DNA from 3 places in the Luteibacter mycovicinus genome. Region 3 is predicted to be linked to each of the others. Evidence: riboswitches for the same ligand, from Rfam matches in the RefSeq annotation. Region 3 holds a riboswitch; each other region holds the start of a gene.
The links. A riboswitch is a leader RNA that binds a small molecule or an ion and turns the genes downstream of it on or off. The one in region 3 is predicted to bind cobalamin.
Positions count from the first base shown of each region.

Region 1: another riboswitch for cobalamin. It lies ahead of FA85_RS11835 (ribonucleoside-diphosphate reductase subunit alpha); the one in region 3 lies ahead of FA85_RS17730 (CoA-acylating methylmalonate-semialdehyde dehydrogenase).
Region 2: another riboswitch for cobalamin. It lies ahead of btuB (TonB-dependent vitamin B12 receptor); the one in region 3 lies ahead of FA85_RS17730 (CoA-acylating methylmalonate-semialdehyde dehydrogenase).

Region 1 is NZ_JQNL01000001.1:2,694,187-2,704,791, forward strand. It holds gene FA85_RS11825 (acyl-CoA thioesterase) at 1-204, opposite strand, end outside; gene FA85_RS11830 (ribonucleotide-diphosphate reductase subunit beta) at 259-1,287, opposite strand; gene FA85_RS11835 (ribonucleoside-diphosphate reductase subunit alpha) at 1,440-3,947, opposite strand; cobalamin riboswitch at 4,114-4,324, opposite strand; gene FA85_RS11840 (hybrid sensor histidine kinase/response regulator) at 4,519-7,359, shown strand; gene FA85_RS11845 (SDR family oxidoreductase) at 7,402-8,307, opposite strand; gene FA85_RS11850 (DUF2501 domain-containing protein) at 8,389-8,898, opposite strand; gene FA85_RS11855 (alpha-L-rhamnosidase) at 9,021-10,605, shown strand, end outside.
Region 2 is NZ_JQNL01000001.1:2,737,635-2,748,239, reverse strand. It holds gene FA85_RS12020 (cobyric acid synthase) at 1-1,055, opposite strand, end outside; gene cobD (threonine-phosphate decarboxylase CobD) at 1,052-2,032, opposite strand; gene cbiB (adenosylcobinamide-phosphate synthase CbiB) at 2,025-2,915, opposite strand; gene FA85_RS12005 (cobyrinic acid a,c-diamide synthase CobB) at 2,930-4,219, opposite strand; gene cobO (cob(I)yrinic acid a,c-diamide adenosyltransferase) at 4,216-4,818, opposite strand; gene FA85_RS11995 (hypothetical protein) at 4,845-5,426, opposite strand; gene btuB (TonB-dependent vitamin B12 receptor) at 5,455-7,332, opposite strand; cobalamin riboswitch at 7,456-7,690, opposite strand; partial or broken gene FA85_RS11985 (acyltransferase family protein) at 7,714-8,790, opposite strand; gene FA85_RS11980 (LytR/AlgR family response regulator transcription factor) at 8,875-9,591, opposite strand; gene FA85_RS11975 (sensor histidine kinase) at 9,588-10,604, opposite strand.
Region 3 is NZ_JQNL01000001.1:3,970,502-3,981,106, reverse strand. It holds gene FA85_RS17735 (acyl-CoA dehydrogenase family protein) at 1-268, opposite strand, end outside; gene FA85_RS17730 (CoA-acylating methylmalonate-semialdehyde dehydrogenase) at 280-1,794, opposite strand; cobalamin riboswitch at 1,935-2,139, opposite strand; gene FA85_RS17725 (VOC family protein) at 2,251-2,634, shown strand; gene FA85_RS17720 (aldo/keto reductase) at 2,743-3,195, shown strand; gene FA85_RS17715 (hypothetical protein) at 3,307-3,495, shown strand; gene FA85_RS17710 (Lrp/AsnC family transcriptional regulator) at 3,541-4,050, opposite strand; gene FA85_RS17705 (DUF2000 family protein) at 4,129-4,542, shown strand; gene FA85_RS17700 (excinuclease ABC subunit UvrA) at 4,583-7,216, shown strand; gene FA85_RS17695 (hypothetical protein) at 7,280-7,705, opposite strand; gene FA85_RS17690 (DUF1345 domain-containing protein) at 7,835-8,476, opposite strand; gene FA85_RS17685 (transferrin receptor-like dimerization domain-containing protein) at 8,562-10,605, opposite strand, start outside.

The DNA of each region.
Region 1 (10,605 bases), 1.3 Mb from region 3:
TTTACGAACGGGCACGTGGAAGTCGACCTGCTCCGAACGGGCGGTGACGACGATCTGGCGGGAGTAACGCGAGGCCGCCAGAAAGGCGGCCTTATCCATCCACGCCAGCGCCTGGCCGCCGAACAGCGTGCCGAGGTGGTTGGTGTGGTCGGGGAAGACGATTTCGAGGACGCGAGCCTCGGTGGGACGGTCGATAGCGGTCATGGGGGACGAATCCTGTTGCAGTGCAGCATGCATCATACAGGGTCCCCCGTTTCCTCAGAACGACTGGTCGAACGCGACCTCGCCCTGCACGCCGACCTGGTACGACGACACGCGGCGCTCGAAGAAGTTGGTCAGTTCCTGGACGTCCTGCAGGTCCATGAAGTCGAACGGATTCTTCGAGCCATACTTCTTGGGCATGTCCAGCTGGACCAGACGCTGGTCGGCGCAGTATTCGAGGTACTGGCGCATGTCGTTGACCGACAGGCCGGCCACGCCGCCCGAGAGCACGTCGGCGGCGAACTGGGTCTCGCAGGCGATGGCGTCCTCGAGCATCGCTTCGACTTCCTGGCGCATCTGGTCGTCGAAGAGGTCCGGCTCCTGCTCGCGCACGGTGCGCACGACCTCGAAGGCGAACGCCATGTGGCCGGACTCGTCGCGGAACACCCAGTTGGTGCCCGAGGCCAGGCCGTGCAGCAGCCCGCGCGAACGCAGGTAGTACACGTAAGCGAAGGCGGCGAAGAAGAACAGACCTTCGATGCACGCGGCGAAGCAGATCAGGTTGAGCAGGAACTGGCGACGGTGCTCGCGCGTCTCGAGACGGTTGAGGTTCTGGATCGAGTCGATCCACTTGAAGCAGAACTCACCCTTCTGACGGATCGACGGGATGCTCTCGATCGCGGCGAAGGCCTTGTTGCGCTCGGCCGGTTCCGGAATGTAGGTGTCCAGCAGCGTGAGGTAGAACTGCACGTGCAGCGCTTCTTCGTACAGCTGGCGCGAAAGGTACATGCGCGCTTCGGGCGAGTTCACGTGCTGGTACAGATTGAGTACCAGGTTGTTCGACACGATGGTGTCGCCGGTGGCGAAGAACGCGACCAGACGATGGATCAGGTGACGGTCCGCATCCGACATCTTCGACTTCAGGTCGGTGGTGTCGAGCGAGAAATCCACTTCTTCCACGGTCCAGGTGTTGCGGATCGCCGCGCGATACATCTCGTAGAACTGCGGGTATTTCATCGGCCGCAGGGTCAGCTCGAAGCCGGGATCGAGAATATGGGTATCGCGGGTGACGGGAGAAGCGGACATCGGGCTACCTCGAATTAAATACGTGTAGGAGCGCGCCCTGCGCGCGAAAAACCAACGAAGCGGCGATGCTGAAACGTTTGGCGCAGGCAGCGGCTTCGCGCGCGGGGCGCGCTCCTACAGGGATGCTGCGCCCCTTGCGGGGCGCGTTGCTTTTATTGGCAGGCTTCGCAGTACTCGGGGTTCTCGAGCGAGCAGAACACCGCGGCTTCGGCCTGCTCCTGCGCATCGGCGACCGGAGCGGCCGGCGTGGGCAGCGAGGCCGACGACGAGCTCACCGTGGTCTTCGCGATGCGGGTGGCGGGACGCGAACGCAGGTAGTAGGTCGTCTTGATGCCCGACTTCCACGCGTACATGTACATCGAGGACAGCTGACCGATGTTCGGGTTTTCCATGAACAGGTTCAGCGACTGGCTCTGGTCGATGTACGCACCACGCGCGGCGGCGAGATCGATCAGTGCCTTCTGCGGCAGCTCCCACGTCGTGCGGTAGACCTCGCGCAGCGCGGCCGGAATCGCGGCGATGCCCTGCACCGAACCTTCGGCGAGCTTGATCTGATCGCGCACGTCGGCGGTCCACAGGCCCAGCGTCTTCAGCTCATCGACCAGATAACGGTTGACGACGAGGAAGTCGCCCGAGAGCGTCTCGCGCTTGAACAGGTTGGACACCTGCGGCTCGATGCACTCGTAGCAGCCGGCGATCGAAGCGATCGTGGCGGTCGGAGCGATGGCGATGACCAGCGAATTGCGCAGGCCCTTGGCCTTGATCTTCTCGCGCAGCTCGGCCCAGCGGCCCTCTACGCCGGTCGGCGTGGCCGCCGGCCAGTAGTCGAACTGAAGCTCGCCGTTGGCGGCGCGGGTTTCGTCGAAGCCCGGGTGGGCACCGTCGCGCTCGGCGATCTCGTTGGACATCGACAGCGCGTGGAAATAGATCTCTTCCTGGATGCGCGTGGACAGCTTGCGCGCTTCTTCGGAGTCGAAGGGCAGGCGCAGCTTGAAGAAGACGTCCTGCAGGCCCATCACGCCCAGACCCACCGGACGCCACTTCATGTTGGCCGTCTTCGCCGTGGCGATCGGGTAGAAGTTGAGGTCGATGACGCGGTTGAGCTGACGCACGGCGGTGCGCACCGTGGTACCGAGCTTCTCGTAGTCGAACTGACCGTCCACCACGTGCCGGGCCAGGTTGACCGAGCCGAGGTTGCACACGGCGGTCTCGCCCTCGGAGGTGACTTCAAGGATCTCGGTGCACAGGTTGGACAGGTGAATGACGTTTTCCGGACGCGCGGTCTGGTTGCTCGTGGCGTTCGAGCGGTCCTTGAAGGTCATCCAGCCGTTGCCGGTCTGTGCCAGCGAGCGCAGCATGCGGGCGTACAGCTCGCGCGCCTTGATCGACTTGGCGGCCAGGCCCTCGGCCTCGGCCTTCTCGTAGGCGGCCTCGAACGTCGCGCCCCAGGTGTCGACGAAGTGCGGCACGATCTTCGGATCGAACAGCGACCAGTCGCCGTCGGTCTCCACGCGGCGCATGAAGAGGTCGGGCACCCAGTTGGCCAGGTTGAGGTTGTGCGTGCGGCGCGCGTCGTCGCCGGTGTTCTCACGCAGCTCGAGGAATTCCTCGATGTCGGCGTGCCAGGACTCGAGGTACACGCAGGCGGCGCCCTTGCGCTTGCCACCCTGGTTTACCGCGGCGACCGAGGCGTCCAGCGTCTTCAGCCAGGGCACGAGGCCGTTGGAATGACCGTTGGTACCCTTGATCAGCGAACCGCGCGAACGGATGCGCGAGTAAGCCAGGCCGATACCGCCGGCGAACTTGGACAGCTGGGCCACGTCGCCGTACTTGGCGTAGATCGACTCCAGGGCATCCTGCGGCGAGTCCAGCAGGAAGCACGACGACAGCTGCTCGTGCGCCGTACCGGCATTGAACAGGGTCGGCGAGCTGGCCAGGTACTCCAGCGACGACAGCATGCGATACAGCTCGAGCGTCTCGGCCACGTCGTTGCCGCCGAGCGCGCAGGCGATGCGCATGAAGAAATACTGCGGCGTCTCGATGACGAAGCGCTTCGTCGGGTGACGCAGCAGGTAGCGGTCATAAACCGTGCGCAGGCCGAAGTACTCGAAGCGGCGCGACCCGGTCGTGTCGATGGCGTCATTGAGCTTGCGCGCATTGACCAGGACGAAGTCACGCAGGCGCTCGTTGAGGATGCCCAGGTCGAAACCGGTGGAGATCGACTGCGAGAACGACTGGATGTCCTGTCCGGACACTTCCTTGTCGACGAAGGCGGCGAGCAGGCGTGCGGCCAGCTGGCCGTACTCCGGTTCTTCGGCGGTGAGCGCCGCGGCGGTGCGGATCGACAGCTGGTCGAGTTCCTGCGTGGTGGCGCCATCGTAGAGTCCGCCGATGGTCTTCAGGGCGACGCGCATGGGGTCGACCGCGAACAGGCCGTCGGCGCTGCGGGTCACCGCGCGCACGATCTTGTTCACGTCGACGACTTCCTGGCCGCCGTTGCGCTTGGTGACGCGCATCTGGCCAGGGTTGTGCGGGGGCGTCAGCGCGAACGCCGGCGGCGGGTCGCTGCGGTAGCCGGCGGCAGGCGCCTTGTCCGTAGTGTTATTGGCGGAGACGGCGGCATCGGCCGTCTCGGTGCGCTCGCGCGCGGAAGAATCCATCGTGGTCATTGTCTTGGCTCGCCCCAGGTTCTATCACCCGTTCCCGGTCGGCTGGCTCGTGAGGGATGGGGCTGATGCGGGAAACGGCCGGGGACGGAGCGCGCCGCGAAGGGGCTCCGGTCCGCGACGTGCTTCCCCGCGGAAGCCGTCACCACTATCGAGGCCGCCCGGGCACCGATTGCTGGCAGGTCTTCGGACTCATGGACATGGACCTTTCGGTCCGCCTACCCGTCGCTTCCCAGCCCCTGAAGGACCAGTGCATTGAACGGGATCGTTTCCATTTACCGCTGCGGGGCAGTTCCGGATTCGCACCGGATTCCCTATTAAGTCCGACGGGCAGTCGCGCCTCTCCGGACACCAACGGGACACACCATATAGGCGGGGGGTGGCAGCGTCAACACAAGATGTAGGGTGTCGCCGCTATGTGCTTGATCCGCCGCAAGTGATTTTTTGCAACCCCTTTCCCGCCCCGCGACGAAGAGGACCATGAGGGTTTTGTGAAGATCGTCTACACAAAGCGCATGACCTCTAACCGATAACATCTGCGATCCCTCATAGGATCGCTCGCTAGATGACCTTGACGTTCGCGCTGCAGGAACATGCCCTGGTCACCGATGCGTTCGACGCGCTGCCCTTCGGCTTCACCGCCGTCACGGCGGATGGCGAGCTCCTGTATGCCAATGCCTGGATGACGGCACGCCTCCGCGACGCGGGTGCGTGCGGCTTTCTGACCTGGTGGAATGAGGAAAGCCGGTCTCGCCTCGAGACCGCCTTGTCGCTTGCTGACGCCGGGGGCGTCCGAGAGCTGGCCCTGGGCTCCGTGGAGGGCGCCACCTGGCGGGTCTCGATCGAGCCGTGGCGCGCTTCGGCGCTGGGCCAGGCGTCCTTCATCGTGAGCATCCGCCCGCTGTCCGGGCAGACCGAGGCCGCGCGCACCATCGAAGAGCGTCGTGTGGCGCTGATCGAGGTCAGCGACATCCTCCGCGAAGTCGAAGATCCCGCCGAGATCGCCTACCGCGTGGCCGAGGTACTCGGCCGCGCGCTTCATGTCAGCCGTGCGGGCTATGGCTCGGTGGACACGATCGCGGAGACCATCACGATCGAGCGCGACTGGAACGCGCCGGGCATCGTCACGATCGCCGGTGTCCTCAACTTCCGTGAATACGGCTCCTACATCGACGATATCAAGGCCGGCCGTACCGCGGTCGTGTCCGATGCGTACAAGGACCCGCGCACGATCCATACGGCGGACGCGCTGGCGTCGATCAGCGCCACCTCGTTCATCAACATGCCGGTGACCGAGCGTGGCGGCACGGTGGCGCTGCTCTATCTGAACCACGAAAGCCCGCGGGAGTGGCCGGAAGAAGAGATCGACTTCGTCCGCGAGGTCGCCCATCGCACGCGCGTCGCGGTGGAGCGCCGTCGCGCCGAGGCCGAGCTGCTCGAGTTCGCGCACAGTCTGGAGCGTCAGGTCGCCGAACGTACGCTGGAACGCGACCGCATCTGGCGCCTGTCGAGCGACATCCTCGTCGTCGCCGACACCGACACCCGCCTGCTCTCGGTCAACCCGGCGTGGACCGCGATTCTCGGCTGGAGCGAGCGCGACACCATCGGCCGCTCCTATCTGGACTTCGTGCATCCGGACGACACCGGGCGCACTGGTGAGGAAACCGAGCAGCTGGCCGACGGTGTGGCTACGCTCCGTTTCGAGAACCGCTACCGCACCGCGGACGGTGGCTTCCGGCACCTGTCCTGGCGGGCGGTCCCGAGTGAGGGCATGATCTTCGCCGTGGCGCGTGACGTCACCAGCGAGCGCGCACGCGACGCTGAACTGGATGCCGCCCAGGAACAGCTGCGCCAGGCGCAGAAGATGGATGCGATAGGCAACCTGACCGGTGGCGTCGCGCACGATTTCAATAACCTCCTGCAAGTCATCAGCGGCAATCTGCAGCTGCTTGGCGCGGATGTGTCGGGCAACGAACGGGCCGAGCGGCGCGTCGCCAATGCGATGGCCGGCGTCACCCGTGGCTCCAAGCTGGCCGCCCAGTTGCTCGCCTTCGGCCGGCGTCAGCCGCTCGCGCCCAAGGTCGTCAACATCGGTCGCTTCATCCGCGACATGGACGAACTGTTGCGCCGCGCGCTCGGTGAGGCCATCGAGGTCGAGACCGTCATCGCCGGTGGCTTGTGGAACACGCTGGTCGATCCGTCCAATGTCGAGAACGCGCTGCTGAATCTCGCGATCAATGCACGCGACGCGATGCACGGGCAGGGCAAGCTCACCATCGAAGCCGGTAACGCCTTGCTCGACGAGGCCTATGCCACGGCACACGGCGACCTGCGGCCGGGCCAGTACGTCATGCTCGCCGTGACCGATACCGGTACCGGTATTCCGCACGACATCCTCGACAAGGTGTTCGATCCCTTCTTCACGACCAAGCCGGAAGGGCGTGGAACGGGCCTTGGCCTTTCGATGGTCTACGGCTTCGTCAAACAGTCCGGCGGCCACGTCAAGATGTATAGCGAGGCCGGTGAAGGCACGACGGTCAAGATCTACCTGCCGCGTTCGACGCAGAGCGAAGATCGCGTGGTAGCCATCGAGGAAGAAGCGGTGCGCGGCGGTGACGAGACGATCCTCGTCGCCGAAGACGATGAAGCCGTGCGCGAGACTGTCGTGGGCATGCTGGGTGAATTGGGCTATCGGGTGCTCAAGGCGCGTGACGCGGAGAGCGCCCTGTCGATCATCGAAAGTGGCATCGCCATCGACCTGCTGTTTACCGACGTGGTCATGCCCGGTCCGCTGCGCAGTCCGCAGCTGGCGCGCAAAGCCGTCGAGCGCCAGCCGGGGATCGCTGTGTTGTTCACCTCGGGCTACACGGAGAACGCTATCGTCCACGGTGGCCGTCTCGACGAAGGCGTTGAACTGCTCAGCAAGCCGTACACGCGCGAGCAGTTGGCACGGCGTGTGCGTCAGTTGTTGAGCTCGCGCGTCCCGCGCACGATCGCCGAAACGGTATCGGCACCCGCTGCCGGTTCCTCAGCATCGTCTTCTGCCGCGCTGCGTCCTTTGCGTGTCCTCGTCCTGGAGGACGATGCGCTGATCCGCATGTCCATCGCGGAGATGCTGGAAAGCCGCGGGCACACGGCGTTCGAGGCGGGCGACGGCAACGAGGCGATCCGCCTGCACGGTGTCGAGGGTATTGACGTGCTGCTCGCCGATGTGGGCCTGCCCGGCATGAGCGGTGTCGAGGTGGCGGAGCGCCTGCGCGAAAACCAGCCGGAGCTACCGGTGATATTCGCTACAGGCGATCACCTGGCGAATGGCGTTCAGCGCGATTCGCATACGGCGGTCATCATCAAGCCCTACGGCGTCGCCGATCTGATGGAAGCACTGGGACGGATCACCCGGGGCTGACGGCGGCCAGTGCACCGGCCGCCACGAGGACGACACCGGAAGTCAGGGCAGGGTATTGCCCCCCGTCACCCCGTACGTCTCACCGGTAATGAAGCTCGACTCCTGGCTGGCGAGCAACACGTACAATGGCGCACATTCCACCGGCTGGCCCGGACGTCCCAGCGGTACGTTCTTGCCGAACTCCACCACCTTCTCCTGCGGCTGACCACCGCTCGGCTGCAGCGGTGTCCAGACCGGACCCGGCGCCACGGCATTCACGCGGATGCCCTTCTCGATCACCTGCTTCGACAATGCCTTGGTGAAGGCGACGATCGCCGCTTTCGTCGGCGCATAGTCCAGCAGGATGTCCGACGGCTCATAAGCCTGAATCGAGGCCGTGTTGACAATCGTCGCGCCCGGCGGCATGTGTTCCAGCGCAGCCTTGCTCAGCCAGAACAGCGCGAAGACGTTGGTGCGGAACGTCGCTTCGAACGACGCGGTGTCCAGTTCGTCGATCGACTTGCTGAACTGCTGACGGCCTGCCACGTTGGCGAGGATGTCGAGGCCACCGAGTTCCTTCACGGTGCGCTTGACCAGATCCTTGCAGAACGCCTCGTCGCTCAGGTCACCCGGCACGGCGACGATGGTGTGACCTTCGCCGCTGAGCAGCGCGACGACCTCGTCGGCATCCTTCTGTTCGGACGGAAGATAGTTGATCACCACACTGGCACCTTCCCGCGCGAACGCGATCGCCGCCGCGCGGCCGATGCCGGAATCACCGCCGGTCACCAGTGCCTTACGGCCTTTCAGGCGACCGTTACCGCGATAGCTGGTTTCGCCGTGATCGGGCTTCGGTGACATCTCCTTTGCGAGACCCGGCGCGGGCTGCGGCTGTTTGGAGAAGTCGGGTTGCGGATACTGCGTGCGTGGGTCGCGCATCGCATACGAATCGTTCGTGACATCTGTCATGGGGAAGTCCTCTTGGGTGGGGAGGACGTCAGGTGTACGGGGCGGCGCGTCCATGCGCCGTCCACGCACTGTCAGTGTTCGTTACATGCCGGCCATCTTCCTGCCTTGCTTCAGTACGGCGTCGCACACCTTGCGGGTGAGCTGCGCCTTCAGGTCACCGTTGCCCGATGACGCGCCGCTGGCGCCACCCAGATTCAGCGACTTGCCGTCGCCCGACGTCAGGATGCCCCGTGCGCCATCCAAGTACCCTTTGTCCTGGGTGGGCGCGGTGTCGGTTTTCGTGTTCGATCCGCCCGTAAATTTGCCGAGCATCGAGCGGGTCGAGGAGCTGCCGGCGTCGTTGTCCGCAGCCTGGTGGTCGCCGCTCAGGCTGCCGAGCAGCTTGTCCTTGACCCCGCTGGCGCCGCTGTCGCCACCGAGGTAGTTGTTGGTCATGCAGTACTGGAGAATGCCTGCGGCGTTGCTGGCGCTGCCCGAGGTGAGCGATCCGGATCCTCCCATCATGCCCTTGAGGCTGTCGAGCTGGGCTGCGGCGGCGCCGCCCGAGGCAAGCGTGGCGGCGAGGACGATGCCGGCAATGGCGGTCTTCATGACGTGGCTCCGGTGGCGAAGGTGGGAAAGGGATAAACCTTTTCACGTTAGATGGATGTATGCGGTCTCCTCACTACGCCTTCGCGATATGCTCGGAAGTCATCGCGCCCGAGGCCATCCGCTTGCACTCACTCCGCCGGTTCGCTTTCGTTCTTCTGCCCTTCGCTCCGCTGGTCCATGCCACCGTCAGCGTCCATGCGCCACGTGTCGAGCGCAGCGATACTCCCACGTATGTCGACGTGGCCAAGCCACGTTTTTCGTGGATCGTCCGGAGCGATCGCAACGGCACGGTGCAGACGGGCTATCGCATCGTCGTCACGCAAGCCGGAAGAACCGTGTGGGACAGCGGCGACGTACGTTCGACCCGATCCTTCGACATCGACTACGCGGGACCCGCGCTGGCACCAGGCGAACGTTACGACTGGCGTGCGCAGGTGCGTACGTCGGACGGCCAGGGTGTGGTGAGCTCGCACTTCGACACCGCGCTCGATGACTCAGGCTGGCAGGGCGCGCGCTGGATCGGCAAGGCGGACGCCACGAGCTTGCCCGCGCCGCTGTTGCGCAAGACGTTTCGGGTAAACGGCAAGGTCGATCGCGCCACGCTCTACGTGGCGGCTGGCGGATACGCGGATATGTCGATCGACGGGCAGCCCGTGAGCGACGCGGTGCTGTCGCCCGGCTTCACCGACTACGACAAGCGCGTGGAAGTCGTCGCCACCGACGTGCGGCTCGATGCCGGGGAGCATACGCTGAGTGCCGAGCTCGGCCGCGGCTTCTATGGCATGACCAACCCCAACGTCTGGCATTGGGAGAAAGCCCCGTGGCACGGGCAGCCGCGCCTGCGAGCACTGCTGCGCATCCGCTATGCCGACGGTCACCGGCAGGACATCGTCAGCGACGCGGGGTGGAAGCTCGCCGATGGCCCGACACGGCTCGACGATCTGTACGGCGGCGAAAACTACGATGCGCGTCTCGCATCCCCGTCGACATGGGCCGCCGCAAGTGAGCTGCCCGCCCCGCGCGGAACGCTCGTCGCGCAGACCGAGCAGCCCATACGGGTCGTGGATACGTTGAACGCCGTCGAGGTGACGGAGCCGAAACCCGGTACGTATGTTTTCGCTTTTCCGCGCGTTATCGCCGGCTGGGCGACGTTCGACGTGTCGGGACCGTCGGGAGCGACGGTCACGGCGCACTACGGTGAGAAGCTGATGCCCGACGGCACGGTCGACGCACGCGATGAGCATCATTATTTCAGGCAGGGTTTCCAGACCGACCGGCTTACCCTGGCTGGCGTGCGTGAGCACTGGCATCCGCATTTCTCGTACAAGGGCTTTCGCTATGTACAGGTCGATGGATGGCCTGGCGGCAAGCCGCTCCCCGGCGCGGTGACCGCACAGGTCATACACACCGACGTCGCCGAGACCGGGCACTTCGACAGCGCGAATGCGTTGCTCGACTGGATCCACCGCGCGGCCGTCGACACCATGCTCAACAATCTCTACGGCATTCCGACCGATACGCCGATGTACGAGAAGAATGGCTGGACCGGTGACGGCATGGTCGGTGCGGACATGTTCCTGCGGAACCTCGACACGGGACGCCTGCTCGCGAAATGGGTCCGCGATATCGCCGACACGCGCGGGCCCGATGGCGTCCCGTTGCTGATCGCACCTAACCCCGGCTGGGGCAAGGTGCGCGCGCCCACCT
Region 2 (10,605 bases), 1.2 Mb from region 3:
CCCGCGGCCCCTTCGACGCCAAGCGGGTCGTGCACCGCGTGGCCGAGCATCTGCATACCGCCGCAGATGCCGATGACGTGGCCGCCGTAACGGACGTGCCGGAGGATGGCCTGGTCCCAGCCCTGAGACCGCAGCCATGCCAGATCCGCGCGGGTGGACTTCGATCCGGGCAGGACGATCAGGTCGCATGCCGGAAAGCTCTCGCCCGGCCCGACGAAGACACATGCCACATCGGGATGCAGGCGCAGCGCGTCCAGATCGGTGTGATTGCTGATCCGTGGAAGCGCGGGCACGGCCACACGCAGGCGCGCGTGCTCGCGACGCACCCGGTCCCGCGGCAAGGCGTCTTCGGCTTCCAGCACCATGCCGTGAAGATAGGGCAGGACGCCCAGTACCGGCTTGCCTGTTTCACGCTCCAGCCAGTCGAGACCGGGCTGGAGCAGCGCGATATCGCCGCGAAAGCGATTGATGACGAAGCCCGCCACGCGGTTACGCTCGCTCTCCGACAGCAAAGCCAGCGTGCCGACGAGATGGGCGAAGACGCCACCACGATCGATGTCGGCCACCAGAATGACAGGACAGTCGACCGCCTCGGCGTACCCCATATTGGCGATATCGCGATCGCGCAGGTTGATCTCGGCCGGGCTCCCGGCACCTTCGACAACGATCGCCGCATAGGCGTCGGCGAGTCGCGCATGCGATGCGAGCACCGCGTCCATCGCGACACGCTTGTACGCGTGATAACCGACGGCGTCCATGTTGCCGACGGGGTGTCCGTGGACGATCACCTGCGCACCGGTGTCGCTGTTCGGCTTGAGCAGGACGGGGTTGAAATCGGTATGCGGCATGACGCCCGCCGCCTGCGCCTGCACCGCCTGTGCGCGACCGATCTCGCCGCCATCGACCGTGACGGCGGAGTTCAAAGCCATGTTCTGCGGCTTGAACGGCGCGACCACGACACCGCGGCGGCGCAGCCAGCGGCACAGCGCGGCGACGACGGTGCTCTTGCCCGCGTCGGACGTGCAACCCTGCACCATGAGTACGCGCGCGTTCAAGCCATCACCTCGGCCAGTGCCACATCGAGGCACTCGAAACCGACCTCGTCGCCTGGCAGGCCGAAACGCAGCGCCGGCGGATTGTCGAAGCGGCGGGTGAGGATGGCACGCGTCGCGAGGGCGTCGTGAAGACGAGCGGCGTCGGGATGGCGACAATACTGAAAGAGATCGCAGCCACCATCGGGACGCAGTCCGTGCTCCGTCAGCAACGCAACCAGCCGCGCACTGTCTTCGCGCAGCCGCGCGCGCATCGTGATCTGCCAGTCGACGTCGGTCAGCGCCGCCTTCACGACGTGGCGCGTCGGCCCGCTCAGCGTCCACGGCCCCAGACATTCACGCAGTGCCTCCAGCAGGCCCGGCGACGACGCGACAAACCCCGCGCGCACACCTGCGAGGCCGAAGAACTTACCCACCGAGCGCAAGACGATCAGGCTGTCGCATGCCGCGGCACACAGCGTGCCGTTCGGTCGCGTGTCGACGAACGCCTCGTCGACGATCAACCAGCCACCGCGCGACGCGAGCGATGCGTGCAACGCGAGCAGCGCCTCGCGACGGAACCGGTCGCCGCCAGGGTTGTTGGGATGAATGAGCACGATCACGTCGAAGTCGGCGGCGCGTTCGAACAATGCATCCGCCGGACACTCGCGGACGTCGTGACCGTGTTGCCGCCACGCATGCGCATGCTCGTTGTAGCCCGGCGAGATCACGCCCACACGCGAGCGTGACCGCATGCGCGGCAACGCCATGATCGCCGCCTGCGAGCCGGGAACGGCCAGAAGATGCGGCGCCGCGTAGTAGGCGCGGGCCACGTGCATGAGCCCGTCGTCGTCCTCGGGCAACCGGTGCCATGCCTCGGCCGGTACGGCAGGCACGGGATAGGCATACGGGCTGATGCCCGTCGACAGATCGAGCCAGCGTTCGCGTGGAATGCCGTGCTGTGTCACCGCACGGGCCAGACGTCCGCCATGCTCAAGCATGAGCGGCTACTCCAGCCACGAGTGCGAGACCGATCCAGATCGCTGCGCCCCGATCGACGAGACGCAGGGCGCGTCGTATAGAGGTGGCGTCGGGCGCATCCCCGGTACCGAGGACAGGACGGTCTTCCCACTGACCGTGGTATGGCGCGGGCCCACCCAGTCGGACGTTCAGCGCGCCCGCACCGGCGGCCATCACCGGGCCGGCGTTGGGGCTGTCCCACAACGGTGCCTGCGTCGCCCAGCAACGACGTGCCGTCGTGAATTCGCCCGCCAGTGCATACGTCAGCGCGGTGAGCCTTGCGGAGATGAACCCGAGCACGTCGTCGATACGCGCCGCCGCCCAGCCGAAGCGCAGGTAGCGCGGCGTCCGGTAGCCCCACATCGCATCCAGCGTATTCGCCAGACGGAACACCAGCACGCCCGGCGCGCCCAGCAACAGAAACCAGAACAGCGCACCGAAGACGGCGTCGTGGCCGTTCTCGAGGACGGATTCCGTCGCGGCGGCGGCCACACGCGAGGCATCCAGGGCCTCCGTATCGCGGCTGACCATTCGACCGACCGCCTGCCGCGCCGCACCGATATCGGCCGCGCTCAGCGCATCGGCGACGGGCAACGCGTGCTCCGCGAGGCTGCGCCGACCCACGGCGAGATACAGCACCACCGTATCGATGACAAACCCGGGCGCGGCGGGCATCCCGTATCGGATCAGCGCGAGCAGTCCGACCAGCGGAAGCACCGCCAGGCACCAGGCCAGGACGCCCCGGGGGCGGCGACCGGCATAAAGCTGTCGCTCGATCCATTGAGCGAGATGGCCGAAGCCGACCAGCGGATGCGCGCGTCGTGGCTCGCCCCACCATGCATCGAGCAGCAGCGCCGCGAGCATCGCGAAGGCGGTGGTCACAGCAGGAAAAGACGCAGCGCGGCGTCGATATTCGATGGGAAATAAAAGTGCACGAAGCTGGCGGTCATGCGCCCACGGCGGTAGACCGCCTCGGCGGTGGGCCCGCCATTCGGGTTGCTCGCCACCGCCAGAGCCGTGGCGGCGATCGTCGCCTTCGCATAGTGAAACGAATGACCGCGCAGGATCCCTTCGGGCAGGTCCACCGACTGCATGCCGAGCGCCGCCATGCGCGGCTGCATCATCGCGTCTCCGGCGATCAGCCCCGCCATGCCGGCTGCATGGCCATGCGTGTCGGTAAGCCGGTCGAGGGCATAGAGCAGACCGCCGCACTCCGCCAGCAGGGGGCGTCCGGCATCGACATGCGCGTGCAGATCGCGGCGCAGATCGTCACGGCTCGTCAGCGTGTCGAGGTGCAATTCGGGGTAGCCCCCCGGAAGCCAGATCGCATCGCATGGGGGCAAGGCGTCACCCGCCAGCGGACTGAAGAAGATCAGCTCCGCGCCGGCGTCACGCAGCACGTCGAGATTGGCCGGGTACACGAAGGCGAATGCCTCGTCGCAGGCGATGGCGATGCGGCGGCCATCCAGCCGCCGCGTGGAATGTCGGTCGACCGGCGGCTGGAAAACGACCGCGGGTGGCAGCTGGCCCACCGCCTCGGCGGGCAACGCGTCGGCCAGCGCATCCAGCCGCGCGTCGAGATCCGCCAGCTCCGCGGCGGACACGAGGCCGAGATGCCGCTCCGGCAGACCCATGGCCGCATCGCGCGGGAGCGCGCCGTACCAGGTAAGCGCAGGCGGCAGGCTCTCGCGCAGCAAGGTGGCGTGATACGCGCTGCCAACACGGTTGGCGATCACGCCGTGCACGATGAGCCCGTCGCGATAACTGGCCAGTCCATGCGCCAGCGCACCGAACGTCTGCGCCATGGCACTGCCATCGATCACGGCGAGAACGGGCAAACCGAACCGCTGGGCCAGATCCGCGCTCGACGGGCGCCCGTCGAACAGCCCCATCACGCCCTCGATGAGGATCAGGTCCGCCTCCTCCGCCGCGGCATGGAGTCGCGCGCGAACGTCGTCTTCGCCACCCATCCAGGTGTCGAGCTGGTAAACCGGAGCGCCGGCTGCGCGCTGGAGGATCATCGGGTCGAGAAAATCGGGTCCGGTCTTGAAGACGCGGACCCGGCGGCCGGCACGCGCATGCGCACGCGCCAGGGCCGCCGTCACACTGGTCTTGCCCTGCCCCGACGCAGGTGCCGAGACCAGCAGCGCGGGACACGAACGGCTCACAGTTCCACGCCCTTCTGCGCGCGGATACCCGCCTGATAGGCGTGTTTCACCACGCGCATCTCGGTCACGGTATCCGCCAGTTCGACGAGCGCGTCCGGCGCGCCACGGCCCGTGATCACCACATGCTGTCGTTCGGGTCGCGCCCGGCAGGCGTCGAGCACGCGATCGAGCGGGATGTATTGCTTCACCAGCGCGATGTTCAGCTCGTCGAGCAGGATGAAATCGTATGCCGGGTCGGCGAGCATGCGCTCGGCGACATCCCACGCGGCCATGGCGGCCGCGATGTCGCGCGCCTTGTCCTGTGTCTCCCACGTATAGCCTTCGCCCATCACGTGGTAATCGAGCGGACCGTCTTCGTACATGCGGAAGAATGCCTCCTCGCCGGTGAAAAAACTGCCCTTGATGAACTGGACGACGCCACAACGAAAGCCATGGCCGAGCGACCGCGCCAGCATACCGAATCCGGACGAGCTCTTTCCCTTGCCGTTGCCGGTGTTGACCACGAGCACGCCGCGATCGATGGTCGCTTTCGCGATACGTCGGTCGATCAGCTCCTTCTTCCGGCGCATGCGGTCGCGATGACGAGCCTCCTCGTCCATTTCACGCCATGGCGTGGTGTCGCCGCTCATGCGTGAGTGGTACGGGCGTCCCGTGCCCGCGGTGCGAAGCGCCAGACCGCCGCCTGGACCACCTGAGCCACCAGCACATACGCCGCGGCGGCACGCACGAAAAGCGGCGCCCATTGCATGAAGCGCTGCACGTACTGGGTCATGTTGGTATCGGTGTAACGGCCGCCCAGCCAGTAGAACGCACCATTGGATATGGCGTACGAGACCGTGGCGCAGACCAGCAATGCCGCGAACACCATCGCATGCGATGCCAGTGAACCGTCGAAACGCGGTGCCACCAGGCGGCCGCCGTACCAGAGCACGGCGTACGCCAGCGGCATGAACGAATAGGCCACCGTGATGCAGAAGTCGCTCACGCCCGCGTAGCTGATCGAAACCCAGTCGATCAGCACGGCCAGGACGACGAAGGCGACGAAGGCCAGGTGCTTTCGCAGGTAGATACCCCCGAGGAAGAACAACGCCATCGACGCGTCGGGAAGATGCAGTACATCGCCGAAGTGATGAAAACGCGTGGCGATCATGATCAGCGCGAACCATGCCGACATGGCGACAAACAACGGACGTAACAGGGGTTTCATCGGGGCGTACCTCGTACGGGGGGACGGATTACGAGCGGGGCTGGTAACGGAACGTGAGCATGTAGTTGCGACCCAGCTGATTGAAGTAACGCGCAGTCTCGTAGTGGCGATCGAAGACATTCTTGCCGGCCAGCTCCACCGACCACGCCGGCGCGAAGGCGTACGCGATGCGCAGATCGGTCAGCGCGTAGCCACCCAGCCGGTGCAGGTTGGTCGAGTCGTCATAGCGATAGCCCGAGGCGAACACACTGGCACCGACGCTCAGCGCGCCGAACGAGCGGTCGACGTCGATATTCGCGGTACGGCGGGCACGTCGTGGCAACAGGTTGCCCTTGCTGTCGTCGTCGCTATCGTCTTCCGGCTGCAGCCACGTCGCGTTACACGAGAGGTGCCAGTCGGCGACGGTGGTGTCGGCTGCCAGCTCCACGCCACGGATCCGTGCGCGGTCGATATTGTTCGCGCCACCAAACGGGAACAGCGGACCGGTCAGGCTCGAGTCGAAGACGATCAGGTTGTCGATGTGATTCTGGAAGGCATTGATCGACCAGTTACCCCACGTGGGCGTACCGCGCAGCCCCAGCTCCCAGTTGCGGGAAGTTTCCGGGCGGAGGTCCGGATTGCCGTAGTCGGGGTAGTACAGGTCGTTGAACGTCGGTGCCTTGAACGCGGTGCCGTAGCTGCCGGTGACACGCAGGTCCTTCGTCAGCATGTAGCCGTACTGCAGGCTGCCGGTGGTCTTGCCGCCGAACTGGCTGTTCTCGTCACGGCGCAGACTGGCCTGGATCGAGCTGTCGCCGAATGCCTGCAACCACTGGCCGAAAATCGCGTGGTTGCGACGCGCATCGACGAAGTAGTCGGTACTGCCGACGACGCGATCGCGCTGCCAGTCGTAACCGAGCGTGGTCTGGCCTGCGTCCCCACCGACGTGACCGAGGTCCGCCTGCACCGAGGCGACGTCGCGATGCGTGTTGAACGTATCGGCGTAGACGCCGTTCTCGTAGTCGGTCGAGAAGTCACCGCTGCGACCGAGGTTGAGGGTGAACTTCACGTCCTTCGACGGTGTATAGCGCAGACGGCCGCCAACGACCTGCGTCGACGAGTCGGCGAAGTTGCTGCTGGTGCCGTCGTAATGGTTGGCGCCTTCGGTGCGCATGGCATTGACGTCGGCGTCCCACTGCTCGTCGAAGCGCCATCCGCCCTTCAGCGACAGCGCATTGTTGCGGTAACCGTCCTTGTCCGGCTCGTAGGTGTAGCAACCGCCGCCGCCCGGGCTGGGGCGGCCGCGGCATGCGTTGATGCCGTCGGTCTGGTCGTGGTTCGCTTCCACCGCGTACCAGCCGTTCGAGCCGCGTCCGCTGAAGCCGGCCGAGCCGCGCAAGGTGTCGTAGCTGCCGCCGCCGACGGAGAAGTTCGGCACGAAGCTGCCTTCCGGACGACGGGTGAAGATCTGGATGACGCCGCCCAGCGCGTCCGAGCCATAGAGACTGGAGAACGGGCCACGGACGATTTCGATGCGCTCGATCTGGTCGACCGGAATATCCTGGAAGGCCGCCGTACCGGAGGTCGCTGAACCCACCTTCACGCCATCGATCAGCACCAGCACGTGGTCGGACGCGGTGCCGCGCATGAAGACGGAGGTCGACTTGCCCGGGCCGCCGTTATTGGCGATGGACACACCGGGCGTCGCACGCAGCAGGTCGGCCAGCGAGCGCGGCTGCAGCCGCTCGATCCCGGCACGGTCGATCACCGTGGAGGCGGACAGCACCTGCGCCTGGGTCTGCTCGGTCCGGCTCGCGGTGACCACGACCTTGTCGAGGTCGGTGGAGGTGTCATCGGCGAAGGCCGCGGCGGGAACGAGGCATGCCATCGCGATGGCGACCGCGAGGGTGGAAATACGAAGCGACACGTGGTGACTCCTGCACTACCGCGCCCATCCGCGCGGCATGAATGGCGAGAGACAGGGAGACGGTAGCGGGGAGCGCCGATGGCGGAAGGCCGGCCGGCCACCCACGACATGGCCCTCCGCCTGTCCGGTGTTACCTCGAAGGCCGGTCTCCGGGCTTGCGAGCGCAGGGAGAATCCCTGCCGGTCGGCGCCTTCCCATGCCTTTCGGGGCACAGTGGCTTCATGCAGACCTTTGGCTCGCCTACCGTTGCGGGGGCAGCTCCGGAATGACGCGGACCTCGTGGGTCGCGCGGGTCACCGGATTCCCGTTTCAATCCCCGGCTGCGACACCGGGAATCACCTTGGGCGGCGGTAGTGTATCCGAAGCATGAACGCGGCGGTCGCGCCAGCGCAGGAACGGGCGCTCGACACCGTAGTGAAGCAGCGCACCGCCAGCCAGAGTCGCGGCCGCATAGATGGCGAAACGGACAAAGCGATGATCGGCCAGACCGTCACCGAGCAGCCCCTCCGTCAGATGAAAAACGCCTTTGTGGCAGAGATAGAGGCTGTATGAAGCGGCGGCCAGCCATCCGGCACCGGGCACCCGCAGCCTTGCGAAGACGGTCGGGCCGCTGAAGGCGGCGACGAAGCCACCCATCGCCAGCGACAGCAGGGGGTAGCCGATGACGCAGGGCCAGAACAGGGGGCGTGCACCGTCGAAAAGGACCAGACAGACGCCAAGGAGAACGGTGGCGGCGCCGAGCACCCAGCCCGCGCGCGCATGGATCCATGCCATCCACTGCGGGCGATACACCCCGCACGCCGCCAGGGCGACACCGGCGACGAGCCCATCCAGGCGCGACCACGTGGGGTAATAGAGGTAACGGAGATAGACCAGGCCCGCACTGATGTCCGTATCACGAGCCGGTCCCAGCAAATCGGACCACAGCCACGCCCGCAACAGGAGGCCGCCGGCGACCACCGCGACGCATACGGTGATGAACTTCCACAGAGCGGGTTTGCGCGTCAGCGCGAAGGCCAGCAAGGGAAAGACGAGATAGAAGTGTTCTTCCACGCATAGCGACCACACGTGGGAGAACGCATAGTTGTCGCCGTTGTCGAACAACAGGTTGAAGGTAAACGTCGGAAATTGCCACAACGGCTGCATACCCGGCGTTTCTCGCCATGCCGGCCATAACGCATAAAGTGCCAGCACGACGAAGAAGGCGGGAAGTATTCGTATGAAGCGTCGTCGATAGAAGCCGACGAAATCGAGCTTGCCCGTGGTCTTCAGGGACTTCAGCACCTGCGTGCCGATGAGGTAGCCGCTCAGCACGAAGAACAGGTCGACGCCCATCCACCCCGACCATTCCAGCTTGCTGAAGCCATCGCCGAGGCCGCCGACCAGATAACTGTGAAACAACATCACCCAGGCGATGGCGATCGCGCGCAGCGTGTCGAGGCCGGGAGTGCGGTTCATGCGTGGGATCCCCTGGGTGTCACGTCAATGTGCGGGCGCGTCCGGGCGGATGCACGGCGCGTTTATGGCGATTCGCGGGCGCGCTCATTGCCCGCGGTGCAACGCGGCGAGCAGGGCATCGATATAGGTACGACTTGCGCGCAGCGTCGCACCATCTTTCAATCGAACCACCGCGTCGCGGTTGGACCGTGGCAGGAGTTCGGCGACCTGATCCACCCGAACGATGGCCGAGCGGTGCACCCGGAGAAAGCGCAGCGGGTCGAGTCGCCTGGACAGCGTATGCAGGGTTTCGCGGAGCAGATACCGTTCGCCGCGTACATGCAGCGCCGCGTAATCACCGTCGGCCTCGATCCACTCGACCTCGTCCGCAGCGACGTAGTGAATGCGGGCACCGATACGAATGGCGAAGCGTTCGGCCTGCCTCGTTGTCGTGGTCACCGCCCTGCCGAGTTGTCGACGAGCCCGTTCAATCGCTTCGGCGAAGCGTTCATCATCGATGGGCTTCAGCAGGTAATCCACCGCGCCCAGTTCAAAGGCACGGAGAGCGAAGCTGTCGTGCGCGGTCAACAGGATCGCCAACGGTCGGTCGGGAGGCGGTATGGCCGCCAGGGCATCGATACCGGTCAGGCCAGGCATCTGGACATCGACGATCGCGAGATCCACATCGGTTCGACGCATGGCGGCCAGCGCCTGACCATCCGCCGCCTCGGCGACGACGATAACGTCGGGCTCCGCATTAAGGCGGACCTGCACGCCCCTGCGAGCGAGGGGCTCGTCATCGACGACGGCGATGCGAATCATGCGGTTGTCCGCATGACGGCAGAGCGCACGGGCAAGGTGACCGCCGTGCGCCACCGATCGCCGCGAGGGCCAGCTTCCAGCAGGTGATTGCCGGGATAGAGCACATCTAGGCGGGCACGTACATTCGTCAGACCCACGCCCTGCCCTCCTGCTGAAGGCCCGTCGAAGCGATCGTTATCGACCCACACCCGAAGTGTTCCTCCGTCACGCTCGACACGAATGTCGATCCGGCCGCCCTCACGGCGGGGTGCGATGCCATGCCGGATGGCGTTCTCGACCAGCGGCTGCAGCAGGAGGTAGGGCACCTGCGCATCGAGCGTGTCCGGACCGGTGTGAATGTTCACGCGCAGCCGGTCGCCCAGCCGCGCCTTCTCGATATCCAGGTAGGTAGAGGTAAAGGCGATCTCGTCCGCGACCGTCACTTCGTGCCCGGGCGACTGCTCCAGCGTCGCGCGAAGAAAATCGCCCAGGCGGGCGATCATGCGCGTGGCATCGCGCTTACGATCGTCGCGTACCAGGGCCGAGATCGCATTCAGCGTGTTGAAAAGGAAGTGTGGCTGCAGCTGGTAGCGCAAGGCACGCAACTCCGCATCACGGGCCGCTTGCGATGCCTCGCGCAACCGAAGGCCTTCGGCGCGAAGTTCCGCCCGGTGCAGCACCATTGCCTGCATGCCACAAAAAGCGATCAGCGCCAGCCAGCAGCCGTCGAGCCCGCCGAACACCCAGGCCCAGCCGACCCGCGCTCGCATGGCCGGACTCGCGAGAAATTCGAGGGCGAAGAGTGCATTGGCGACGGACATCGCGTAGCTGATCGGCAGCAACCAGGCTGCCATCGTCCATGCGCTCGCCGCCCGTCGCCATAGCACGCGCTGGAGCCAGCCCAGCGGGACGATCCATGCCAGGTACGCAGCGGTGTAGAAGAGGCGAAACGCGAGGACCTTCGGATCGGCAAGCGACGGCAAACCCATCACCAGCATGCAGCCGAGGATAGGCAGGCCTGCGATCCAGGCCATG
Region 3 (10,605 bases):
TGGATGGATCGGCGGCGGCGAGTTCTTCAAACACAATCGCCGCATCCAGCCGGGTCAGCCCGCTGCCGCCGGCCGCTTCGTCGACATACAGGCCGCAGAAACCCAGTTCGCCCGCCTTGCCGATGGCCTCACGCGGAAAGATGCTCTCGGCGTCCCAGTGCGCCGCACGCGGCGCCAGTTCGGATGCCGCGAAATCGCGCGCCGCCTCGCGAAATGCCATCTGCTCGTCGCTGAAGCCGAAACCTTGCCCCATCACAGGAATATCCATGACGGCCGCCATCACTTGAGGCTGATCGTCGTATTGACGCCGTGGCCACGCGTGTCATCGTCGAACCAGCGCGACGTGATCGTCTTGGTCTGCGTGTAGAACATGACCGCCTGCTTGCCGTAAGGGCCCAGGTCGCCGAGTTTGGACGCACGCGATCCCGTGAACGAGAACAGCGGCACCGGCACCGGGATCGGTACGTTGATACCGACCTGCCCCACATCGATGTCTTCCTGAAAGCGACGGGCAGCCGCACCGCTCTGCGTAAACACGGCCGTACCGTTTCCGTTGGGATTGGCGTTGACCAGGTCGATCGCTTCGTCCAGCGTGTCGACCGTGAGGACGACCAGCACGGGCCCGAAGATCTCTTCGTCGTAGATACGCATGCCAGGCTTCACGCCCGAGAAAATCGTCGGCCCGACGAAGTTGCCTTCGTCGTAACCCGGCACGCGAAAGCCGCGACCGTCGAGCTCCAGTGTCGCCCCCTGCGCTACCCCGGCGTCGATCAGGCTCTCCACGCGCTCACGCGCTGCGGATGAGATCAGTGGACCGACATCGGTGCCCGCTTCGATGCCTGCGTTCACCCTCAGCGCCTGCGCTCTGGCGACGATGTCGGGAATCCACTCCCGCGCGTTACCGACCAGCACCGCCGTCGATGCCGCCATGCAACGCTGCCCGGCCGCACCGAAGGCGGCACCGACCATGGCATTGAGCGTCTGCTCCTTGTTGGCGTCGGGCAGAACGACAGCGTGATTTTTCGCTCCCATCATGCACTGCACGCGCTTACCGGCTTGCGATGCACGGTGATAAACGTGCGTACCGACCTTCGTCGATCCGACGAAAGACACCGCCTTGATGTCGACGTGATCGCAGATGGCGTTGACCACCTCCTCGCCCCCGTGCACGACGTTGAGCACGCCTCTGGGAATGCCCGCCTCCTGCGCCAGCTCGACCAGCCGCATGGTGACCATCGGGTCCTGCTCCGACGGCTTCAGCACGAAGGTGTTTCCCGTGGCGATGGCCATCGGAAACATCCAAAGGGGGATCATCGCCGGAAAGTTAAACGGCGTGATGCCGGCGCAGACACCCAGCGGCTGCAGCAGTGTGTACGTGTCCACGCCACCGGCCACGTTGTTGGCCAGCTCGCCGAGTTGCAGATTGCCGATGGCCGCCGCGTGCTCCACCACCTCGAGGCCACGGAACACGTCGCCTTCCGCGTCCGGCAGTGTCTTGCCCTGTTCCGCCGTGAGGATCGCCGCCAGCTCCGCCATGTGTTCGCGGATCAGCTGCTGGTATCTGAGGAAGATGCGGGCCCGCGTCCCGATGGGCGTCTTGCGCCAGGTGGCGAACGCGCGCCGGGCGGCGGCGACGGCCGCATCCACCTCCCGGGACGTGGCGAAGGGCACACGTGCCAGCACGACCTGCGTCGCCGGGTTGATCACATCGCGCCATTGTGTGGTCGCGGACTCGACGAACTCGCCGTCGATCAGCAGTTTGACGGTCGCGACGTCGGTCGCGGCACGATTCATCTCGTTCATGATGCCTGTCTCCATATCGCTCACCCGCGAAACCGGGCGTGCGTGAGCGAGACAAGTCGGTTCGAGGCCGCGGACGCCGCATCGAGCCAGCTCGTCCGGTTGCCCACCGCAACACCCGAGGAAGACACCGCAAGCGGTGCCCACCACGGGCCGGTCTCCGGGCTTGCGAGCGATGCGATCCGCATCACCCCGACACCTTCCCGCGTTGCCGCAGTGGTTCTGAGTCGGGTTTTCTCGCCTACCGTTGCGGGGGCAGCGCCGGCATCGGACCGGCTTCCCGTTTCACCCTGCGCACCGGAATGGCGGCGGCAGGACACCTGTGGCCAGCGGAAGTGTAGGCGGCGACGCGGCGAGCGACACGCTGCGATGCAGTAAAGGCGCCTTGGATGCCGCCACGGATTCCGACTAAGCTGCGCGGACCAGCCGTTCCACGCCCAGGAGATCCCGATGATCGACCACACCGGCGCCACCGTCAGCGACTTCGAGCGCAGCAAGCAGTTCTACACCACCGTACTGGCGTCCATCGGCTACGAACTGATCGTGCACTTCCCCGCGTCGAAAACGGGGCGCACCGATGTGGCGGGGTTCGGCGAGAACGGCAAGCCGGATTTCTGGATCTACCAGGGCACACCCAATCAGCCGCCGGTACACGTCGCCTTTCGAGTGAGTTCGCAGCAGCTGGTGCGGCTATTTCATCAGACGGCGCTGGATGCGGGCGCGAGGGACAACGGTCCGCCGGGCCCGCGTTCGCACTATCACGAAGGCTATTACGGCGGTTTCGTGCTGGATCCGGATGGCCACAACATCGAGGCGGTGTTTCACGCCAGCTGATGGAAGATCATTGATGAACTGCCCGCATAGGCTCAAGCGGTTTATCCCACTTAATCACTGGACCCCCGGTCGGTAGCATGGCGTCATGGCTACCTTCTGGAGATCACCATGAAAAAGCGCGTTCTCGGTAAAAGCGGCCTGGAAGTCTCAGCCCTCGGCTTTGGCTGCATGGGCCTCAATTTCAGCTATAGCCACGCGCTGAGCAGCGACGAGTCAGTCAAGCTCATGCGCGAGGCGGTGGACCTGGGCGTCGATTTCTTCGACACGGCCGAGGTCTATGGCCCGTTCACCAACGAGGAAATCGTCGGTAAAGCCCCCGCGCCGATGCGCGACCGCGTCGTCATCGTGACGAAGTTCGGCTTCGCGTTCGATCCGGAAACGAACAAGCAGACGGGTCTGGACAGCCTCCCGGAAAACATCCGCAAGGCCGCCGAGGGATCGCTCAAGCGTCTGGGCATCGAGCAGATCGATCTGCTCTATCAGCACCGCGTAGACCCGAACCGGCGGCAGACCTCCCCCGCACTGACCCTGCTGGTGGATGCGCGACGTTATCGTGGCTGAATCGCCCACAATCCCTTGACGTTTCCGCGATTGACACCATCTCGTAGGTAGCCGAGGATCGAATCAGGCCGCGCCCGGGTCCCGGGGCCGCGCAGCAAGCAGGAGTCACCCATGAGCCAACGTCATCTCGTCCTCGCCGCCTTGTTCGCCCTGGCCGTCGTGTTCTTTCTCGCCGGTTCGGTCACAGGGACGTTGCTGCTCGTCGCCGCTGGCGTGGTGACGGAGACGGCCTTCTGGTTCAACATGATGCAGCAGCGCCGGATGCAGCGGATCAAGGTTCGCGCGCGACGCGATCGCTGAGCCTCCCGTAAGTCGGCGTCAGAAACCCCGCACCGCGGGGTTTTTTTATGTCGCCCCGGAAGCCTCCTCCGCACTCGGTCCCCGCTCCAGATACGTCGACAGAGCGATATAGCTCCGCGTCCCCTTGAATCCCTCCATCGCGTGAATCCGCTCCAGCAGGTGCTCGAGCCCCCGCGTATCGGCCGTCCGCACCTTCAGCAACATCGCGCTCTCTCCCGTCACGGTGTGGATTTCCTCCACCTCGGGAAAGGCCTGCAGCGCCAGCAGCTGGCGTGTCACCGCCCAGCTGGTCGTGTCCACGTGGACGAAGGTCAGCAACGGACGCCCGACCTTCACCCCATCGAGCACAGCTACGGTGGCCTTGATGACCCCATCCCTGCGCAGCCGCTTCACCCGCTCATGCAGCGCGGGTGCGGAGAGATGCAGCCGTTCGGCCAGCTCCGCGTAGCTCAGCGTGGCATCGGCGGAGAGCGCGCCTAATAATTTTCGGTCGATCGCGTCGAGCCGGACCGCGTCGGGGGTCTCGCCCGGAATGGCTTTCGTTTTTTTCGTCATGGCAGCCTGTCGCCCTTTCGCCGAATGACATTCGGCGTTTTACTGAATCAGCCTAACAGACTGCGAAGAACCTTCGACATGACCACCTTCGACACCCGCGTCGCCATCCTTGTCCGCAGCGATCTGCTGACATGGCAGAAGCTCAACGTCACCGCCTTCCTGGCCACCGGCATCGCCGGAGCGGCGGCGGATGCCATGGGCGAGCCATACATCGATGCGGCCGGACGTCACTACGCGCGCCTGCTCGGGCAGCCGATGCTCGTGTTCGGTGCCGATGCGACGCAGCTCGCCCATGCGCATCGCGTCGCCATCGAACGCGACGTGACCCGCGCGATCTATGTCGAGGCGATGTTCTCCACTGGACACGACGCGGCCAACCGCGAAGCCTTCCTCGCGGAAGATGCCGATGCACCCAACCTCGTCGGCATCGCGTTACGCGGGCCTCGCAAGGCGATCGAGAAAGCCACGAAGGGCGTGCCCCTGCACACGTGATTTCACGGGAACCGCAAGCCGGGGCTGCGATAATCCCTGGATGACCAAGCGTAGATCCCCGCCCTCTTCGACCGACCTCCATGGCTTCGTGCGTGTACGTGGCGCACGCGAGCATAACCTCAAGAACATCGACGTCGTGATCCCTCGCGACTCGCTCGTCGTGTTCTCCGGGGTGTCGGGATCGGGCAAGTCGTCACTCGCTTTCGGGACGCTGTACGCGGAAGCGCAGCGACGCTACTTCGAGTCGGTGGCGCCTTATGCGCGACGCCTGATCGACCAGGTCGGCGTGCCGGACGTCGACGAAATCGAGGGGCTGCCGCCCGCGGTGGCATTGCAGCAGCAGCGCGGCACGCCCGGAGCACGCTCATCGGTGGGTAGCGTCACCACGCTGTCGAGTCTCGTGCGCATGCTCTACTCGCGTGCGGGCTCGTACCCCGCCGGCCAGGCCATGTTGTTCGCCGAGGATTTCTCGCCCAACACGCCGCAAGGTGCCTGCCCGCACTGCCACGGCCTGGGCCGCGTGTACGAGGTGACGGAGGCATCGATGGTGCCGGATCCCACGCTGACTCTGCGCGAACGCGCCATCGCGTCATGGCCACCGGCATGGCACGGTCAGAATCTGCGCGACATTCTGGTCACTCTCGGCTACGACGTGGACGTGCCCTGGAAGGACCTGCCAAAGAAGCAGCGCGACTGGATTCTGTTCACCGAGGAAACCCCGACGGTCCCGGTCTATGCCGGCTTCACGCCGGCGGAAACCCGTGCGGCACTGAAGCGAAAGACCGAACCCAGCTACATGGGCACGTACATGGGTGCGCGGCGTTACGTGCTGCACACCTTCAGCACGACGCAAAGTCCGCTCATGAAGAAACGCGTGTCGCGCTACATGATCGGCAGCGTCTGTCCTGTCTGCGATGGCAAGCGCCTGAAGCGCGAGTCGTTGTCCGTGACTTTTGCAGGGCTGGACATCGGAAGCCTGTCCGCGTTGTCATTCGATGCACTGGTCGATACGTTGAAACCGGCAGCCGAGGGGCGGTTCGACGATTTGGCCGAGTCGACGACACGCAGCCGCGCCGCGGGCAAGCGCGCGAATGCGAAGCGCGTAGCCGCCGGCGGCGCCGCGCACGACGGGTCATCGGACGTGCGGCGCACCCCCAACCTGTCCGAGGAAAAACGTATCGCTGCTCAGCGCATCGCACAGGATCTTGTTGCCCGCGTGGGTACGCTCCAGGCACTCGGCCTTGGCTACCTGTCGATGGACCGATCGAGTCCCACACTGTCACCGGGCGAGTTGCAGCGGCTGCGCCTGGCCACGCAGATCCGATCGAACCTGTTCGGCGTCGTCTACGTGCTCGACGAACCGTCGGCCGGCCTTCACCCGGCGGATGGGGAAGCCTTGCTTACCGCACTGGAGCAACTGAAGCGATCGGGCAACACGATCTTCGTCGTCGAGCACGACATGGACGTCATGCGTCGCGCTGACTGGCTGGTCGACGTCGGCCCGGATGCAGGCGAGCGCGGCGGCGAGATTCTCTACAGCGGTCCTCCCGATGGTCTCGCCGACGTGGCGCTGTCGCGTACCGCGCGTTATCTGTTCGGTCACGAGCGGCCTCTTGAGCGGTCACCTCGCCCGGCATCGCGCTGGCTCGAGCTCCGCGGCATCACGCGCAACAACCTCCATGATCTGGATGCCGCCTTCCCCATCGGTCTGTTTACCGCGGTCACCGGCATTTCCGGCTCGGGCAAGTCCAGTCTGGTCAGCCAGGCGCTGGTGGAGCTGGTCAGTGAGCATTTGGGCCATGAGCTGCCCGCCCCGGAGGACGAAGGCGATGACACGGCACCCAGCGTCATCACGAAGACCGGCGGTCGTATCCACAAGGGCGCCGACGCCATCACGCGACTGGTCCAGGTCGACCAGAAGCCGATCGGGCGCACGCCGCGCTCCAACCTCGCGACGTATACCGGACTCTTCGACCACGTGCGCAAGTTGTTTGCCGCGACAAAGGCGGCCAGGGCGAAACGTTACGACGCCGGGCGCTTTTCGTTCAACGTGGCGAAGGGGCGCTGCGAAACCTGCGAGGGCGAGGGATTCGTCAGCGTCGAGCTGCTCTTCATGCCCAGCGTCTATGCCCCCTGCCCCACGTGCCACGGTGCGCGCTACAACGAGGCCACGCTGAAAGTGCAGTGGAACGGCAAGAACATCGCCGACGTGCTGCGACTGACGGTCGAGGAAGCCTGCGAGTTTTTCGTCGACGAGCCAGCGGTGATGAAGCCGCTGTCGCTTCTCTATGACATCGGGCTTGGCTACCTGCGCCTCGGACAACCCGCCACGGAACTATCCGGCGGCGAGGCGCAGCGGATCAAGCTGGCGACGGAACTGCAGCGGTCGCAGCGCGGGAGCAATCTTTACGTGCTGGACGAGCCGACCACCGGGCTGCATCCGTCGGATGTGGACAAGCTGGTGGCGCAGTTGCAGGGGCTGGTGGCGGCCGGCAATACGGTGGTCGTCGTCGAACACGAGATGCGCGTGGTCGCCGGAGCCGACTGGGTGATCGACGTCGGTCCCGGCGCGGGTGACGAGGGCGGCAAGATTGTCGCCTGCGGGCCGCCGCGGCTGGTCGCCAGCGAGACGACGAGCCGTACGGCGCCTTATCTGGCTCGGGTACTCGGGTAAACGGCGTCGCCGACAGGAACAGGCCCCATCGACGACCGGGCGCTGCCCTCGTGGGAGCTGCCCTCAGCTCCCCTCGGCAACCGCCGGCAGCTCGCTCACGTCACGCACGCTGTATACATCGATGGCATACGGATGCTGCGCGTCGCCAGTCGCCTTGAAGCGTCCGAACACCGTGGCATCGGCACGGGTGCCTTTATTGCTCACCGTGCGTCGGAATGAGGACACATCCCGCTTACCCGCGGACTTGTCGTCCATGGCGAGGTCCACCGCGCCCTTGCACTGCGCATCGGACAGCGTCGTCGTCTTGCCCTCGCTACTGGCCACGCCACGGACGGTCACCGTCGTGTTGAGGTAGCGGGCGGCGGTGCCGAGCACCGAGCAGATCGACTCGGGTGGTGTGTCGTCCTCGGAGCGAGCGACCGCCGCGTTACTGGCGATAACGAGGACCAGGGCGACCCCCGCCGCCCGTGCGAACGTCTGGATTGTCATTTGGCTTCCCCCCTTCTCTTCTCAAGCCCGTCAGGGCCCCTGCCGTATGGACGGCTAATCGAAGGACACCGCGTTTGCGGCGTCGCGTCAATAAGAAAAATGGGCAGTAGGGGGTGAAGTTAATGCCGATCAGGCCTTGCCGGCGGCGATGTTCACGCTGATGGCGATGATGAAGACGTTGAAGAAGAACGCGATCGCGCTGTGCATCAGCCCGATCCGGCGCAGGTACCGGGTGGTGATCTGGACATCGGAGACCTGGAAAGTCATGCCGATGGTGAAGGCGAAATAGGCGAAATCCCAGTAATCGGGTTCCTCATCACCGGGGAAATCGAGCCCCTGGTGTGGCTTGCCGAACTCCCCGTAATACCCGTGGGCGTAATGCAGGGAGAACAGGGTATTCATGAAGGTCCACGCCAGGATGATGGTGGTCGCGGCCACCGCGATGGCCAGTGCCCCGCCCTTGTCGCTGGAGTTCAGCTCCGTCGTGACCGCGCCGAGCACGACGGCGGAGAGGACCACACCACTGAGCAGCGTGGTCCACCGGCCGGTGTCCTGCTGCTTCGCCTGCCGTCGCATGGTGGCCGGACTCGCACCGACGAATATCCGCAAAAGCAGGACGAAGTACACGACGGCACCCAGATCGAATCCCAGCAGCAGCGGCAACGACCGTGGAATGCCGCTGAATTCCAGCGCCGCCGCGGCAACCACCGCCACGGCGGCGCCCACCAGCAGGCGTGGGCGGGCGTGGGCGTAGCGGATCGGACCCCACACTTTCCTGCGATGAGGCGCTGATTTTTGCGGCGTTTCGGTCATGAAAGAAGCTGTCCACCCGGCGAATGCGGCGGACTATAACCTCTTACGGCTGCGTCAGCGTCACCGTCGCCCGACGCAAAGCCTCGGCGGCCTTTCGGGTCGCGTTGGCGGTGAGGGTCACTTCCGCACTCGCCTGATCCCAGGCTTTCGCGTCGATGGCGTCACCGATACCCGGAAGCGGCGCGACGTCTTCGCCCTCCTTGCGACCCGGGGCCTGCAGCAGGTGCCGATACCAGGTGCGCTGGGGCAAGCCGGACGCCTGGAGGAACGCCGGAGCGACATCGCGCAACGCACGGTTGACCTTCGCGGCGCGGGACGACGACAGTGCGGGCGCACCCGTTGCTTCAGCGGTGGACGCGGCCGCGTCGAAGGCGCCAGCGGCGGCCAGGAGATCGCGCTGGGCGTCCCGCAGGGCATCGAGATTCACCGCCTGCCACGCATCGTCCACGCGCGTGGGCGGCTGCAGCTTCCGATAGGCCACATCGGCCAGGTGGTACGAACCGTCGTCCACCAGGGCGTTATGGCGCTGCGCTTCCTTGTGCGCCGTTTCCGAGCTCGCCTGCAAGCGGTCGATGTCCTTGCCGAGCGCCGTGGCAAAGCCGGTGTATCGCCACGGCAGCACGTCCGCATTGGCGACACGCAGGACGAGTCGCGCGTTGGTTTTCGCCAGCAAGCCGACATACGCAAGGCCGGGATCGCCGAAGCGCTGGTAATGCGTGTACGTGTCATAGAGCGAGTGGTACACCGGCACACTCTCGTCGTCCCCGTCGCGGTCATAGCCATAGCGAACGTGCAGCGACGGCACGGCGAGACGATGCGCAAACGACAGGTAATCGGAGCCCGTACCCACACGCGACGGGATGATCGGACCGGAAACATCCTTTCCCTTCTCCGCCGCATCCACCGCACGCTTGGCCAGGCGACGTGCCTGCACGGTGGCGCCGGTTTCCGGATCCTGCAGATCGGCGGCCACGCCGTCGATCAGAGTGGAAAGCGACGGGTCACCCTGCGCGGCGAGGAAGCCCCGCCCGGTGGTGTCGTTATTGAGGTAGAACACGGCCTTTTTCGACAGCTCGGCGGCGTGCTGCGCAGTCCAGGCCTTGGAGCCCAGGATGCCCAGCTCTTCGCCATCCCAGCTGGCGAACACCAGGGTGCGCTTCGGTCGCACGCCTGCCCTGGCCAGCTCGCCGATAGCCCTGGCCTCGGCCAGCAGGGCCGTCGTGCCCGCGAGAGGATCCCACGCGCCATAGACCCAGGCGTCGTGATGCACGCCGCGAATCACCCACTCGTCGGGATGCTCGCTGCCGCGCAACGTGGCAATCACGTTGTGCAGCGTGCGCCATTCCCACGGCGAACGGACTTCCAGATGAACACGTGCATTGCCCCCCACGTGATAGGTCAGCGGCAGACCGCCCTGCCAGCGGTCCGGCACGGCCTGCCCGCCGAGCGCCCGCAGGAAGTGTTCGGCGTCGCCATAGCCGATGGTAACCACAGGAATCGTCAGGTCCGCCGTGTGCTTCGCGTCCTGGATCGTCTTCGCACTTGCCGCATCCAGCACGCTGTCGATGCCGAGCGTGCCGCGCTGCACGGTACGCGGCGTGCGCCACGCGCCGTCCGGGTACACGTCGCCCTTCACGAAGCCGTCGGCTTCCGGATCGGAGTAGATCACCACGCCGACCGCGCCGTGCTCCTGCGCAAGACGTGGCTTCACCCAGCGCCCGGCGCCGCTCGACTTGACCAGGACCACCTTGCCTTTCACGGACTCGCCCGCGCGTTCGAGCTCGGCGTAGTCCTTGGCCAGGCCCTCATTGACGTAGATCAGCGGCGCATCGACCGCGCCGTCCGGGCTGTACGACTCCATGCCCGGCAGCACGCCATCCCGCTTCGCCGTGTCCGGATCGCCGGCGACCGCGGGCTCGGTGAAGTCCGCCGCATAGTGCTCGCCGCCCAGCAACGAAAGCTTCTGCACGGTGGGATAGGCGACAAGCACACGGGTCGCTTCAACCTTCACGTCCCAGCCCCACTGACGCAGGCTGTCCGCGATGAAGCGCGCGTTGTCGTCGTTATGCGGCGACCCGACCTGGTTG